2 regions of the Blautia sp. DFI.6.71 genome follow, and region 1 is predicted to be linked to the other one. Evidence: riboswitches for the same ligand, from Rfam matches in the RefSeq annotation. Region 1 holds a riboswitch; the other holds the start of a gene.
What was found. A riboswitch is a leader RNA that binds a small molecule or an ion and turns the genes downstream of it on or off. The one in region 1 is predicted to bind cobalamin.

Region 2: another riboswitch for cobalamin. It lies ahead of LJE12_RS10075 (ABC transporter substrate-binding protein); the one in region 1 lies ahead of LJE12_RS03320 (ABC transporter substrate-binding protein).

Annotation. Positions count from the first base shown of each region.
Region 1 covers NZ_JAJDMJ010000003.1:125,246-133,529, forward strand. The annotation lists gene LJE12_RS03290 (cation transporter) at 1-138, opposite strand, end outside; gene LJE12_RS03295 (MATE family efflux transporter) at 352-1,707, opposite strand; gene LJE12_RS03300 (ABC transporter ATP-binding protein) at 1,707-2,678, opposite strand; gene LJE12_RS03305 (ABC transporter ATP-binding protein) at 2,671-3,453, opposite strand; gene nikC (nickel transporter permease) at 3,465-4,292, opposite strand; gene nikB (nickel ABC transporter permease) at 4,297-5,244, opposite strand; gene LJE12_RS03320 (ABC transporter substrate-binding protein) at 5,300-6,862, opposite strand; cobalamin riboswitch at 7,060-7,258, opposite strand; gene LJE12_RS03325 (hypothetical protein) at 7,334-8,284, opposite strand, start outside.
Region 2 covers NZ_JAJDMJ010000020.1:157-8,440, reverse strand. The annotation lists gene LJE12_RS10100 (response regulator transcription factor) at 1-953, shown strand, start outside; gene LJE12_RS10095 (sensor histidine kinase) at 953-2,779, shown strand; gene LJE12_RS10090 (GntR family transcriptional regulator) at 2,954-3,325, shown strand; gene LJE12_RS10085 (ABC transporter ATP-binding protein) at 3,329-4,174, shown strand; gene LJE12_RS10080 (ABC-2 transporter permease) at 4,171-4,821, shown strand; cobalamin riboswitch at 4,909-5,177, shown strand; gene LJE12_RS10075 (ABC transporter substrate-binding protein) at 5,293-6,417, shown strand; gene LJE12_RS10070 (FecCD family ABC transporter permease) at 6,432-7,517, shown strand; gene LJE12_RS10065 (ABC transporter ATP-binding protein) at 7,517-8,272, shown strand.

The DNA of each region.
Region 1 (8,284 bases):
GTCTTCAAATTCAACGATCATTTTCAGCATCATGAAGTTTACAGTTGCATCCTTAACACCTGCTGTATTCTTAGCAGCTTCCTCCATTTTATTTGCACAGTTTGCGCAGTCTACGTCAATTTTGTAAGTCTTTTTCATAGTATTTTTTCCTTTCTGGCTCATGAATATTTTTTCACATTATCATATGAGCACTTGTTCATTTGTTTATTTTATTATAACAGATTTTCGTCCTCTGTCAATAGCTTAATGTTAGAAAAATAGCAAATATATAAAAACAGAGGATACCGCCTGATCATTCTTCCTGCCATATCCTCTGTGTCATCTATCATTTACAAAATGATTGCAATCTTTTTATTTAATTTTCTTATGGTAGAGTTTCCTGACTTTTGCCAGATATAAAACAGCAAAAGCAACACCGGACACAACCCATGATCCAATATAGATCCATACAATACATTCCATTGTTTTAAATGACGGTAAAACAAGCAAAATGCATACTACTCGAAACAGGCAAATTGTAAGTAATGTAGTAATCATCGGTACCAGCGTTTCACCCAGACCACAGCAGGCTCCTGAAAGCGCCTCTGCAACTGCATAAAATACAAAAAAAGGTGCCATCATCTGCATATATCTTACAACCAGCGGGATCAGTGTCGGAACGTCTTTCTGATCAATAAACAACGGTCCAATCAGTCCTGAACCGAAGTAAAGAACAAGACTGATAATTCCTACTGCGATTACAGATAACCCAGTACCGATCAGTGCTCCTTTCTTTACTCTCTTCGTCTTACCGGCACCGAGATTCTGTGCGGTATATGTCGTCAGTACAGGTACCATAGAATCCGCGATCAGCCAGATCAGTAAATCCAGTTTATCACAAATTCCCCATGCCGCAATACTGTCAGTTCCCATTGTGTTGACACTTGCCTGAACAATAGAATTGGCAATTGGAAACAACATAGATTGAAGAGCTAACGGGAAACCTTTTTTTACCATCATCCCCATATGCTCTTTGCAGATTTTCATAGTTCTGATTCCTATCTTTTCTTCCAGGAAATCAGATTTCACAAGAAAATATGCGGTAAGTACAACACTTACAATCTGAGAAAGTACAGTAGCTGCTGCCGCTCCTCCAACACCAGTATGCATAAGTCCTACCAGTATGAGGTCTACAACAATATTAACCACACTGCATACGACCAGTACATATAATGGCTTTTTAGAATCTCCAAACGCTCGCAGGACTCCTGCCATCATGTTATAAAGGATCATTGCCCATATTCCGCCAAAATAAATGCGGCAGTAGATTAGTGATCCTGCACGAACTTCTTCCGGAACAGACATGATATCAAGCAGCCATGGAGAAAAAACAGCACCGGCTGCTGCACAGATAATTCCCAGAATACCGGCAAGCAAAAGAGCTGTCCGCACTGCGCAATGCAGTCCTTCTTTATCTTTTGCTCCAAAATATCTGGAGATCATAATCGTCGCACCAGTTGCAAGACCATTCATAAAGTTAATCGGAAACTTAAAAAGTGTATGTACAGAATCAATTGCAGCAAGTCCGACTTTTCCCGTAAACTGTCCGACGATAACCGCATCAACTGTTGTATACAACTGCTGGATCAGACTTCCCGCAATCAGTGGAAGTACAAAAAGTAATAATGCTTTTCCTATATTTTCAGAGATCAGACTATCTTTTTTCATTATTTACTGCCCTTTTGGAACAAATGGCAGGCAACACTGTGTCCATCTTCCACTTCCACAAGTTTTGGATTCTCTTTTTTGCAGATATCCATACAATGCTCACATCTTCCCTGAAACGGGCATCCCTGTGGAAGATCCAGTGGGCTCGGAGCCTCACTTTCAATACTCTCGATTGGTTTGGAAAAGTCCATATTAATATCAAATACTGCACCCATCAGTGCTCTTGTATATGGATGCATTGCTTTCATATCAAGATCTTTTCCCGGAAGAACCTCTACGAGGTTTCCAAGATACATAACGGCTACCTGATGTGCCACTAACTGAACCAGTGCAATATCATGACAGATAAAACCAAATGTGATGTTCTTTTCTCTCTGAAGCTTCGTGATCAGTTCAATTACTGTTTTCTGAACAGAAACATCAAGAGCGGAAGTTGCTTCATCCAGAACAACGATTTCCGGTTCCAGTGCCAGTGCTCTCGCGATCGCAACACGCTGACGCTGTCCACCACTCATATTGTGAGGATAACGATCTGCAAAATCTCCTGGTAATTCTACCATTTCAAGAAGTTTTCTGCAGACAGCATCCTTCTCCGATTTCTTAATCTTTTTGAAATTCATCAAAGGCTCACACACAATATCACGAATGTTCATTTTCGGATTAAAAGATAAGGTCGGGTCCTGAAATACCATCTGAATGTTCTGACGGTTATTTCTCAGTTCTTCTCCCTTTAATTTCGTGATATCTGTACCGCGGTACAGAATCTCACCCTCTGAAGGTGTATCAAGAGAAACCAGAAATCTCATAAATGTACTCTTACCACATCCGGATTCTCCTACCAGACCCAGTGTTTCACCTTTATACATTTTCAGATTAATATCATTGTTCGCCAGCAGAGTACGTCCATGTGATGCCGCAAATCTTCTGGTTACATGTTTCGCTTCCAGTATTACTTCTCTTTTTTCAGACATATCGTTCACCTCCCCGGGATGGAACTGCCTCCAGAAGTTTTCTGGTATATTCATTCTTTGATTCTTTCAGAATATACTCTCTTGTTCCCTGGTCTTCCATTTTTCCGTTCTTCATTACAACAATATAATCTGACATGTAGGCAGCTACACCCAGATTATGGGTTACTACAATAATGCCTGTATGGTAATCATCTCTGAGCTTCATCATCTGACGTACGATCTGCGCCTGTGTTGTTACATCCAGTGCAGAAGTCGGTTCATCTGCAAGAAGAAGCTTCGGCTGATAAGTCATTCCCATCGCAATACCAACTCGCTGTCTCATACCACCGGATAACTGGAAAGGATAAGATTCCATAATATTATCCGGAGACGGAAGTCTCATTCGCTCCAGCATTGCGATTCCCTTACTCCATGCCTCTTTCTTGGAAATGTTCTCATGAGTAAGAATATATTCTGTAAATACCTTTCCGACTTTACGTGTCGGATTCATCATTGCACCACTGTCCTGAAAAATCATGGAAATATCAGAACCACGAAGTTTTCTCCACTGTTCCGGTGTATAGGATAAAAGGTCTTCTCCTTCAAACGTAATACTTCCTTCTGTGACCTTACCGCCACCTGCAAGAAGTCCCAGAACAGCACGGATAACAGTGGTTTTTCCACTTCCGGATTCTCCTACCAGAGAAACGATCTGTCCCTCTTTCATATCCAGATTAAAGTTCTGAACAGTTGGAACATTTTTGTAGGAGATTGTCACATTATCTAATTTCAGCATGTTTATTCCTCCTACTCATTTCTTGGATCGAGGATATCACGGATGGAATCCCCAAGCATATTAAATACAACAACTACTACAAAAATAGCAAGACCCGGGAAGATCATCAGCCACGGAGCGGACTGCATACACGCTCTTCCTTCATTCAGCATATAACCCCATTCCGGTGCCGGCGGCTTCGCGCCAAATCCCAGGAAGGACATTGCTGCCAGTTCCAGCATCATGGAACCTATATCTGTGGCAGCAGTAATGATCAGTGTAGGAAGTGCATTTGGAAGCATATATCGAAACAGCATATACGGTGTTTTGGAACCGGTAACGATCGCTGCTGATACATAATCCCTGTCACGGATCTTCATAACTAGGCTTCGTGCCAGACGCGCATATTTGGTCCAGCTTACTACTACAATAGCGATGATCGCATTTTTGATACTTGCGCCCATAATACCTGCAACAGCAAGAGCAAGTACCAGTCCTGGGAAAGCAAGCATCATATCTGCAATTCGCATAATAACAGCATCAATGACACCTCCGAAATATCCTGCAAGGACTCCGGTAACAGTTCCCACCAGAAAGATCAGGGCAACAACACCAAAGGTTGCTGACAGAGATGCACGTGCTCCATAAATAACTCTTGAAAAAATATCCCTGCCCATTTTGTCGGTTCCAAAAATATGTTCCTTGCATGGCGGAAGCAGTGCATCTACCAGAGAACCTTTTAACGGGTCAACCCCTCTGGTTACCACCGGTGCAAATACTGCTGTCAGAATAATACAGACTGCAAGAATAGAAAACACGACAAAAGTTTTATTTGCTAAAAATCTGTTTTTCTTTTTCATGATTCTACTCCTTTAAACGCATACGTGGATCAATATAAACATAAGATGCATCAACGATCAGGTTAATGACCATATAAATCAGGGCAAGCCATAATACATATCCCTGGATCAGATTGTAATCACTGGATGTGATTGCTGAAACTGCAAGGTTTCCAAGACCCGGATAAGAGAAGATTACTTCTACAACACTGGTTCCTCCAAGAAGTGATCCTATGGAAAGACCAAACATTGTGATCAGCGGAAGCAATGAATTTGGAAATACATTGCCCCAGATAATCTTTGATTTCTTTACTCCTCTTGCCTGTGCACCGATCACATAATCCTGACTCAGTTCATCCAGCACCGCTGTTCTTACCTGTCTGGTATATTTGGAAGACATTGCAATCGCAAGTGTCAAAGCCGGAAGAAACAGACTCTTAAAGTCTCCCGCAGAACTGATAACCGGAAATGCATTGATATAAACACAGAATGCCAGCATTAACAGAAGTCCAACCCAGAAGTTAGGCATCGCACATCCGAGGAATGTAATTCCCCGGACGAGATAATCGATCCATTTATCTTTATATATGGCAGACAACATACCTAAAGGTACAGAAATAACCAGCATAAGGATCATGGCCATTAATGTAAGTTTCAAAGTCGGCCATAATCTGGCTGCAAGAAGTTCTGTAACTGGTTTATTTAAGCTGTATGATTTGCCAAAGTCACCTTTCAGACAGTTCTTAAGCCATCTGGTATACTGCACCAGAAACGGATCATTCAGACCAAGTTCCTCGCGTGTCTCCTGAACCATTTCTTCAGTAGGCATTACACCGGTTGCCGTGTACATGTTTCGTACAGGGTCACCTGGTGACATAAAGGTCAGTGCAAATGTAATAAAGCTGATACCGATCAATACGATCACAATCTGTAATAAACGCTTGATTATTTGCTTTTTACTCAAAAAAGACACCTCTTTTTATTTCTGTTTGTAACTATTCAGTAACTTCACAATTCGCAGACTTTTCTTATTCTGCAGGAGTAATTTCTGTTGACAGCCAGTAGTAATCTGCTGTATGGATATGTGCAGAACCAACTTTCTTACTGTAGATCATAGATGAGTTGTAGTATCCATCAATCAGAACCGCTGCATCATCTACCAGAATCTGCTGCATCTGGAAGATCAGATCTTTTCTCTTTTCCGGATCCATTTCACCTTTTAATTCTTCATATAACTTGTCATAGTCCGGGTTGGAGTATGCGCAGTAGCTGGTATCAGTTGCCCAGTTAGCCATATATGCCAGAGGATCTCCGGTACCAACAGTGATCCAGTTATTGTTATTAAGGTCATAATCCAGTGCTGCAAGTTTACTCCACTGATCATCTGAGCTTCCGTATTCAGGAACAACACCAATACCGATTTCTGCAAGATACTGTGCCTGAGCATCTGCAAAGTCATTCAGAAGACGGTTTTCATAAGAAATATATCTGAGGTTGATATTCTGACCATCCAGTTCACGGATTCCATCTCCGTCTGTATCAACGATTCCTGCATCATCCAGAATCTGTTTTGCTTTTTCCGGATCATAGGTATATGGATTTTCCAGTTTGTCATAGTCATAGTTCAGAGTAGAAGGCAGTACGGAGAATCCTGGTGTATAAAGTCCACCGATTGTTCTGGAATTACAGATTGTATCATTATCAATTGCCATCAGGATTGCCTGACGAAGTGTTTTGTTTCCAAGAACACCGTCAAAGTTCATCCATGCAAATCCACAACGTACACCTGATGCGATATCAACAGTATAGTCATCGTTATCCTGGAAGTCCTGAATATCTGCTACGTTTGTAATGTTCTCAACCAGGTCTACCTGACCGCTCTGAAGTGCCATTGTTTTTGCGGAGTTATCTCCCATGAACAGCAGATTGACTTTATCGTATGGGACATCTTCACGATAATACTCATTTGCAGCTAATGTATAACCAACACCTACACCATTGAATTCTTCAATCTTGTATGGACCTGTTCCAATAATTCCGTTATCATAGTTTTCAATATGTTCTACATCTGTAATTCCCATTGTTGGATGGCAGAGCTGTCCTACAAGGTTTGCATATGGTTTGCTTGTTTTGATGTTAATTGTATTTGCATCATCATCTACAGTAACTTCTGCTTCAAATTCCAGATATTTCTCCGGTTTGGCAGATCCGGAAGGTCCTACCTCTTTCATGTGATCAAAATACTCTTTTACCTTTGTCGGAGTTAAATCACATCCGTCAGAGAATTTAATTCCGTCTTTCAGCTTGATCGTCCATTCTGTATGCTCGTCATTTACTTCATAACTCTCAGCAAGCCACGGGATAACTTCCATATTGTCATCGAATTTAAATAATGCTTCAGCAATACCATATCTCATAGCATTCCATCCACCGTTTTCATCATTTGCACTGTTTACACATCCATCTGTGTACATCTGACATCCGAAGTTTAAAACCTTCTCATCACCTTTCGCCTGTACAGTAACTCCCATTGATAACGCAACTGTTGTTGCTGCTGCTAACACAAGTAATTCTCTTTTTGTTTTTTTCATCCTTTACTTCCTTTCTTTTTTTGTTTCTTCGTTGTTTTTCTTCCTTCTCATACTGTCCATTCCTATGATTTTGAGCGAAAAAAAGACAGATGCTCCCGCATCCGTCACGAAATCTTACCGTTAAAGAATCAAACATATATATATGCAACACATGAAGTTGTAACTCTTAATCAGGATTTCTCGTCGTCCGCAAGAATCTCTTTTACTAGAAATAAGCAGGTCTCCTGACTTAAGCCTATATACTTTCAGCACCTTCCCAGAAAATATCTTCCAGTGGTATGCAGCTGAAAAACAACTATCACAGTGACGGGATCGTACCGGATTTACACCGGTTTCCCTTTTAATCAGACCAGCAGGACGCTTCTGCTGGTCTGAACTTATCTCTAAAATCATCAAATGGCCGTATGAATACTTCTTTATCATAACATACTATCATGCATACGTCAATTATTTCAGACTTTTATTTTCTATCTATTTTTCCGTAAATTTCTGGAATTCTTCAAAATTTGTTTCCGGTGTATAGGATTTCAGAACTCCCATCATGTCCTCTACACTATATGTATTATCATACATTCCAATAGATAACACATACTGCTTATTAAACTCATCTACTGAATCCGCTGTCCAAAATGACTGCTGCAGCCGGAAAGCACTTCCATCTTCACGGTAATCTTCTGCAAAGCCTTCCAGAGCATTCTTCATAGCAACAAATGATGGTGCAACGATAGCACCATATTTTCCTACAAGATAGTCGATTCTTTCCTTGCCGTTATATCCCTTCTTGTTAAACATTTCGTATGTATCTTCTGTAAAACAATCAATTGACCCCAACAATACATCTGTACTGTTCTCTTCTTCATAAGCATCAATTACCTTGATAAAATCACTTGCGCTCACTACACTCAGAATAACATTATACTCTCCTGTATTCAGCGGAGCAGCCAGCTTTTCATCCAGATGATCTTTTGGATAACCCGGAACCAGAGTAATCTTAATATCACTGCCTGTTTCAATTTCTTCCGTATCCTGCGTATTCACCAGTTCTTCTACAGACTTCTCATATGACAGACCATATGCTTCCTGAAGCTTATTCAGAATACCTATCGTTCTCAGACGATGCATCTCATTACCGATGGCAGATCCTCCACATGCTATTATGTAATGATTCTGATTATTCTGATCCTCTGAAGCAAAATACTCCGCCATATTGGCAGCCGCATCCTTTTCTGTTTCAACAGATGTTCCTATCGTTCCCAGAAAGTAAGGATTATCCTTTACTTTCTCATACATTTCATCACTGATCGTTCCTGAACCACGCACATAATACATACCATATTCTTCGCATACCGGAAGAACTTCTTCAAGATCAGAGGAAAGGAAAGAAATAATTCCCTTTACATTTCTTTCATGAAGCTCATTTAT
Region 2 (8,284 bases), on a different contig from region 1:
TTATAAAAAAACATCTGATAGATACATCGTCAATTACATTTCAGGTCAACGGAACAGAAAATCTGCTGGCTGTGTTGGCCTTGTCAGGATCAAGAATTGAACAGGAACAGATCACTCAGATAGAGGAGTTTATTCAAAATATCCTGGTACTTGAGAAAAACAGAATTTATTTTGCAGTCAGCTCTCTGTATTCGGATATGGAAAGCTGCGGAAACAAGGCATATGAAGAGGCTATGGCCGCGATGAAGTATTCTTTTTATGAAGAAGAAAGATATTTGCAGGCAGAGAAATATCTGTCTGATGAAAAGCAGGAGGATTCTGTAGGCAGTGAAGCAATTCTGAATTCTATAAAAGAAGGAAATCTGGAAAAAAGCGAAGCAATTTTTGAAAAAATAACAGAGGTTCTGTCAGAGCATAAAAGTGTTCAGCCGGATATTTTTAAAAGAAAAATCGTATTCTTTTTTTTCAGAATCTTACGTTATATGGAGCCCTATCTGAAAGCTGAACACTTGTCAGAATTAAATGCATTGGATAATCGTCTGATCGAAAGTCAGTGGTATTCTGAATTGAAAAAAAGGTCAGCGGAATTAATAAAAAATATAATCGCTTTCCGGGAAATAGCAGATTCACAGGAGACAGATCCTTTGGATGAAAGCAGGCGGTATATAGAGGAACATTACCAGGACGAGATCAGCCTGGAGCAGATTGCTGCATTGTATCATTTTAATGCTTCGTATTTCAGTACTTTATTTAAGCAGAGATTCGGAATTTCCTTTTCTGAATACCTGTCAGATATTCGTATGGAGAAAGCAGAGAATCTTTTGAAAACATCTTCTGATAAGGTAAGGAAGATTGCATTGGAAGTAGGGTATAAGGATCCCAATTATTTTAACAGGGCATTTAAGAAACGTCATAATATGACACCTGAAGAATTTCGCAAAAGAGTTGGGTGATGATGGAAAAATTAAAATATACAAAATTTAAAACTCTGCTGATTAGTTCATTTATTTGTATTTCCATTATTCCTGTTGTGCTTTTGGGTTTATTTATCTTCCATTTGTCAAAACAGGAACTGATCAGGCAGTCAGAAAAACAAATGTGGCAAAATGCTGAGAATGTCAGTGATATTCTGGATGAAAAGTTGGATTATATTGAGGAATTTTCATTAAAAATAAATGTAGATGCGAGAATTTATAAAATATTTCAGAATCTGGATACGTCTGACAGTATGCAGCTTGAAAGTGCCAGTCAGGAAATTTCAAAAATTTTGTTGGACTATCTGCCGTGGAATAACACGGTTTATTCTACGCATATTGTGACTCCGTATTATCAGTTTGGCGAAAAGGAAAAGAACTATTATCCAAATTATAGCTTTATGGGTTCTAAAATACAGAAAGCAGCAGATGAGGCAAATGGAAAACTTGTGTGGATTCCGGCATATAATTATATGGACATGTTTTCAATTGAAGATATGCCGAGAGATTTTCTGGAATATGAGCATGTATTTACGGCTGTCAGAAAGCTGCAGTTAAGCAGGGTAGAATCAGGACATATTGAACATCTGGAAAATAAGACTGATCAAATGTATCTGGTGGTTAATTTTACAGAGGATAATCTGAATAATATGCTGAAAAAGTATACAAAGGCAAATTCTCAGATTCTTTATTATATCATGAGTGAAGATGGCAGTGTTGTTGGTCCTTACGGTGAGAATGAATCAAAGCTGTTTCGAAATGTAACTGCAGCTGATATGGGAATTACGGAGAATAAAGGAACTGTAAAATACTACGGTGCAAATAATCAGGAATATATCGTAACCTATTCCAAAAGTATGGTGACGGGATGGTATACACTTGCCATGATTCCAGTTAATGTTTTCAGCAAGAATATTGCTACAGATCTTACCAGGGCAATATTGATTCTGGTAACTATAGAAATTATTTTATCTGTTATTACGGCTGTTCTTATTTCCAGAAAGATTGGGAAAAAAGTTTATAAACCGCTGCACATGATAGAGAAAACAGGAGAGGGTAATTTTACTGCAAGAATTGTATATGACAACAGGGATGAGTTTGCGTTTTTTTATAAAAAACTGAATGAAATGAATCAGAACCTGCAGATGTTGGTTCATGAGAAATATGAGATGATGATCCAGAAACGAGACACGGAGATCATGTCGTTAAATATACAGATGAATCCCCATTTTCTCTATAATTCGCTGAATATCATTAACTGGGTATGCCTTAAAGGAGAACAGGAAAATGCCAGCAAAATGCTTTTGGATCTGTCGAGAATGCTTCAGTATACCAGCCAGAATGGTGATGTTCTGGTTCCGCTGTGGGAGGATCTGGACTGGCTTAAACGGTATATTGGAATTATGCAGAAAAGATATCAGGATCAATTTGAAGTGAGTATGGATATACCGGAGTATTTAAGAAGTCTGGAAGTTCCAAAGTTATTTCTGCAGCCGTTTGTAGAGAATGCCATTGTGCATGGATTTAAAAATTATCAGGATTCCGGGAAGATCTGGATTTCAGCAGAGGAAGAAGAAAATGATATTCTTTTTTATGTAGAGGATAATGGATGTGGAATCTGTGAGGAAGATTTGAAAGAGGTTCTGAATAAAGAGCGAAAGAGTATAGGCGTCAGAAATACAAATAAAAGGATTCGTATGATTTATGGAGAGAAATATGGGGTTACCATAAGCTCACAGCTGGAAGAAGGCACAGTTGTAACCATAAGACTTCCACTAAAAGTTAATTCGAAAAAACAGAGTTAGATTAAGGTTATATGGATATTCAATTTTATGAGAAGGCGATTGTGAAAGATTGCCGGAAATAAGGTTGAATATCCATTTTTGATTATAAGCAAATAAATATCATGTATAACAGTATAAAACAGTTGACAACAGTTATGCACTGTTATATACTGTTTGCAGATGGAGGAGAAACATATGCATATAATAATCAATAATTCATCCATGGTACCTATTTATGAACAGATCATAGACCAGATTAAGTCTGCGATTATCAGAGGAGAGTTACAGCCGGACACTGTATTACCTTCAGTACGCAGTTTGTCAAAGGAACTGAAGATCAGTGCCCTGACTGTGAAGAAAGCCTACGACAATCTGGAAGAAGAGGGATTTACCGTCACTGTTCATGGAAAAGGAACCTACGTTGCAGCCACAAATAAAAACCTGATGAGGGAAGAACAGCTCAAAGAAGTAGAACATGATCTGGAGCAGGCAATCATGAAGGGCAGAAGATGTGGACTGAACGATGAGGAAATCAGAAATCTTTTTGAAATGATCATGGAGGACTAAGACATGTTGAAAATCAGTCATTTGCAGAAACATTACAGAGGTTTTTCGCTGGAATGTTCTATGGAAGTACAGCCTGGGATGATTACAGGACTTATTGGAAGAAATGGTTCCGGGAAATCCACCACATTTAAAGCTTTGCTTGGCCTGATCCATCCGGATGGCGGAGAGATAGAGGTCTTTGGGAAAAAGGCAGAAGAGCTTAAGCCGGAGGATAAGCGGAAACTGGGAGTTGTTTTTGCAGATTCAGGCTTCAGTATGTATCTGACAGCAGCGGGCGTGGCAAATATCATGAAAAGCATATATCCAGATTTTGACAGAGAGAAATTCCTGCAGCAGTGCAGAAGATTCAATCTGCCCACAGACAAGAAAATCAAAGAATTTTCCACTGGTATGAAAGCAAAGTTTAAAGTACTGGCAGCATTAAGCCATAAGGCAGAACTGCTGATTCTGGATGAGCCCACAGTTGGTCTGGATGTGATTGCCAGGGATGAGGTGCTGAACATGCTGAGAGAATATATGGAAGAAAATGAAAGCAGTTCTATTCTGATCAGTTCCCATATTTCATCAGATCTGGAGAGTCTTTGTGACGATTTTTATATGATCCATGCCGGAAAAATTATCCTTCATGAGGATACAGATGTACTGCTGTCAGATTATGCAGTTCTTAAAGTTGCAGAAGAAGAGTACGAAAAACTGGATCAGCAATACCTTATTAAGATCCGGAAAGAAGCTTATGGATACAGGTGTCTGACAAACCAGAAACAATTTTATATGGAAAATTATCCAGATGTTGTAATTGAGAATGGAAAGATTGATGATCTGGTAGTGATGATGGAGGAACAGGTATGAAGGGATTATTTGTAAAGGATATAGAACTGATGAAACAGCAGAAACAGTATTTTATCCTGGTTATTGTAATGGGAGTCATCCTGAATCTGGCAGGAAGTGGGAGCGTCAGTTTTGCTATAGGATATTTTACGTTTGTCACAGCAATTTTTGCCATTACGACTATAAGTTATGATGAGTTTGATAATGGTCTTGCATTTCTTATGACCTTGCCGGTTACCAGAAAACAGTATGTGGCGGAGAAATATCTGCTGGGAGCAGGGCTTACGGCTGCAGCGTGGGGAATTGAAGCAATAACGGGAGTGATCTGTAAAGGTGTGGCAGAGCTTCAGGGGTGCCTGAGTGAGAAAATTATTGGCACTCTGATATACATTCCACTGGCGCTTCTTATGTTGTCAGTATCGCTCCCGCTTGTAATACATTTTGGAGCAGAAAAAGGACGTTATATTGCAATGGTCATGTGGGCTATTATAATTGCCGTAGTTTATGCTCTGATAAAAACAATGGGACTTTCAGCAGACGCAGTCGATGCATGGCTGAATGGACTGAACCGGGGAATGGTATTGGCTGGAGTTGTATTGTTTACAGTAATTGTATATATGGGGTCTTTTGGGATTGGTGTCCGGCTTATGGAGAAGAAAGAATTCTGATGTGTCTCGAATATGGTTGTAATTATAAAAGCAGTGTGCTAGAATTGTATCAGCGTAATTGAATAAGCTGTTAAGTGAACATTATCATATGCAGATTTTGTGTATGGTAATGTGAGAGGGAATCAGGTGAAATGCCTGAACGGTTGCGGCCACTGTATACAGAAAAAAAGCGGGATTGTAATATGTCATTGCATAAATATGTGAGAAGGCGGAATCCGGCTGCCAGAGAGTATCTGGAAATATTTCTGATACAACATTCATGAACTGCTGAAGCATGGATGTTGTATCAGTTTTTATTTTGTGGAAACTTTCTGTGAACTGTGAGTCAGGAAACCTGCCTGACAGCGTAAAGAAGGAGCTTCCGTAAAAAGTATCCGTTATTCTTATCACTTCTATTTTACTTTTTCTGAAGTCCCATCTTTTCGGTTACACGAACAGATAAATAACATATACGAAAAGAGAGGAAGTCAAATGAAAAACAGGTATTTATCCACAAGAATCATGGCAATTATGATGGCAGCAGCTATGGCAGTTTCCGCAGCTCCGGCAGCTTTTGCAGCAGAGAGAGCAGACTCTGAGACAATCAAAGAGGACAATCAGCCGGCAGCAGATGCAGACTCTGATACACAGGAAGATGCAGACGCACAGGATTCAGCAGATGCAGATAAGACAGCAGACGCAGAAGGTACAAAGACAGAATATCCTCTGACCATCACAACCTATGATTATGATGGAAATGAAATCGAAACAACCTATGAAAAGGCACCGGAGAAAGTTCTTGCTGTATATCAGGGAAGCATTGAAACCATGCTTGCACTTGGCCTGGAAGACCGTCTGGTAGCTACTGCAGGTCTTGACAATGAAGTTCCGGATGAACTTAAAGATGCATTTTCAAAAACAAATTATCTTGATGAATTTACCCCATCCCTTGAGACTGTAACGATGTTGGAGCCAGACATGATCTTATCCTGGAGCTCCCTGTTTTCTGATAAAAATCTCGGAAATGTAACAGACTGGATCGACAAAGGCTGCAACACTTATTACAACACAAACACACGCCCTGACGGAGACAGAACTCTGGAAAATGAATTTACAGACATCTTAAATCTTGGAAAGATTTTTGATGTACAGGACAAAGCACAGGCAATCGTAGATGATGCACAGGCAGTGATCGATAAAACTCTTACAGCAACAGCAGATGTAGAAGAGAAACCAAGCGTAATGGTTCTGGAACCTCTTGGAGAAGATATCACAAACTATGGTGCAAAGAGCCTTGGTGGAGATATGGTAACACAACTGGGTGCGACTCTGGCAAACCCGGATGCTTCTACAGCAGGAAAAGAAGATATCATTGCAGCAAACCCTGATGTGATTTTTGTTGTATACATGCCATATGCAGGTGATGATCCGGAAACTGTAAAAGAAAGCCAGCTTGCCGTTATCAAGGATGACGAAGCACTTCAGAGCCTTGACGCTGTAAAGAACGGTCGTGTTTATCCGATCATGCTCAGTGAAATGTACGCAAGTGCAACACGTACACAGGATGGTATTGAAACTTTCGCAAAAGGATTATATCCGGATGTGAATCTTGACTGATTGAGGACATAACAGTGAAAGAACAGGTTTCACAGACAAAAAAAGGCAGTGTGCTCAGGACATCCATGTATGTGGCAGTTCTTATCGGGCTTGCGGCATTTTTGATTTTTTCCATTCTGGCAGCGATCACTTTTGGAAATGCAGATCTGTCACTGAAAGATGTATACAGTGTCATTGCGTATAAATTGTTTCATATCAAAAGCCTGTCCGCCTATGCAGAAGGCGCAGTTCACGATGTTGTGTGGCTCATTCGACTGCCCAGAGTCCTGCTGGCTCTGGCAGTTGGAATGGCTCTTTCCGTCTGTGGCGTAGTTATGCAGGCGATTGTCCAGAACCCACTGGCAGATCCGTATGTACTTGGTATTTCCTCCGGTGCATCCTTTGGTGCAACACTGGCGATCATGCTTGGAGTTGGTGGATTTCTCGGTGGAAACTCAGTTGGTGTTACTGCATTTATTGGTGCAATGGTCACTTCTTTTGCAGTCATTGCTATTGCAAACATGGGCGGAAAAGCTACTTCTGCCAAACTGATCCTTGCCGGAATGGCTGTCAGTGCGGTATGTTCTGCTTTTTCCAATTTTGTTATCTATATCACCAACGACAAAAATGCAGCAACAGAAGTAATGAAGTGGACGATGGGAAGCCTTGCAGGCGCAAGCTGGAGCAGAGCAGGTGTGATGTTTCCGGTTACATTGATCTGTGTGATTATTTTCTGGACGCAATATCGTAATCTGAATCTGATGCTGTTAGGAGATGATGTATCGATCACACTGGGAACTGATTTGCACAGGCTGAGAACTTTTTATCTGATCGTTGCTTCTGTAATGATTGGATTTGCAGTATATTGTGCGGGTGTGATCGGCTTTGTAGGACTTGTGATCCCTCATGTGATCAGAATCCTGTTTGGAACAGACCACAGAAGATTACTGCCATTAAGTGCACTGCTTGGTGCATCATTCCTGATCTGGTGTGATGTGGCATGTCGTGTGATCCTGAAGAATTCTGAGATGCCGATCGGTGTGCTGGTATCCATTATCGGTGCTCCATGCTTTATTTATCTGCTTGTGCGGAAATCCTATGGATTTGGAGGTAGTAAGTAATGAAGATCACTACAGAAGATATTCAGGTCGGATTTCACGCCAGACAGATACTGAAGGGAATTTCCATAGAGTCAAAGGATAAGGAACTGGTAGGGATCATCGGACCAAACGGAAGCGGAAAATCTACATTATTAAAATGCATCTACCGTATCCTGAAGCCAGATGCAGGTGCCGTTTATCTGGACGGCGAAGAACTCCATTCCATGAGCGTAAAAAGCTCCGCCAGAAAAATGGCAGTTGTGGCACAGCACAATTACTACAACTTTGATTTTACCGTACGGGAAGTCGTGTTGATGGGACGTGCACCTCATAAGAAAGCATTGGAACGGGATAATGCAAAAGATTACCGGATTGTTGAAGAAGCACTGAAAACGGTACAGATGGATGCATTTGCGGATCGCACATTTTCTACGCTGTCAGGTGGAGAGCAGCAGAGGGTTATTCTGGCAAGAGCACTTGCACAGCAGACACCTGCACTGATCCTTGATGAGCCGACTAACCATCTGGATATCACACATCAGATCATGCTGATGGAACTGGTAAAGAAACTTAACGTAACTGTAATATCAGCTATCCATGACCTGAATATTGCGGCGGCATACTGCGATAAGATTTATGTATTGAAAGATGGTGTGCTGGAAGGATATGGAACTCCACAGGAAGTACTCACTTCGGAGCTGATCAAAAGGATTTACCAGGTAGATTCGGAAGTGGTAAATGACAGCCGCGGGAAGATGCATATTTTATTTTTATAATATGAGAATTGA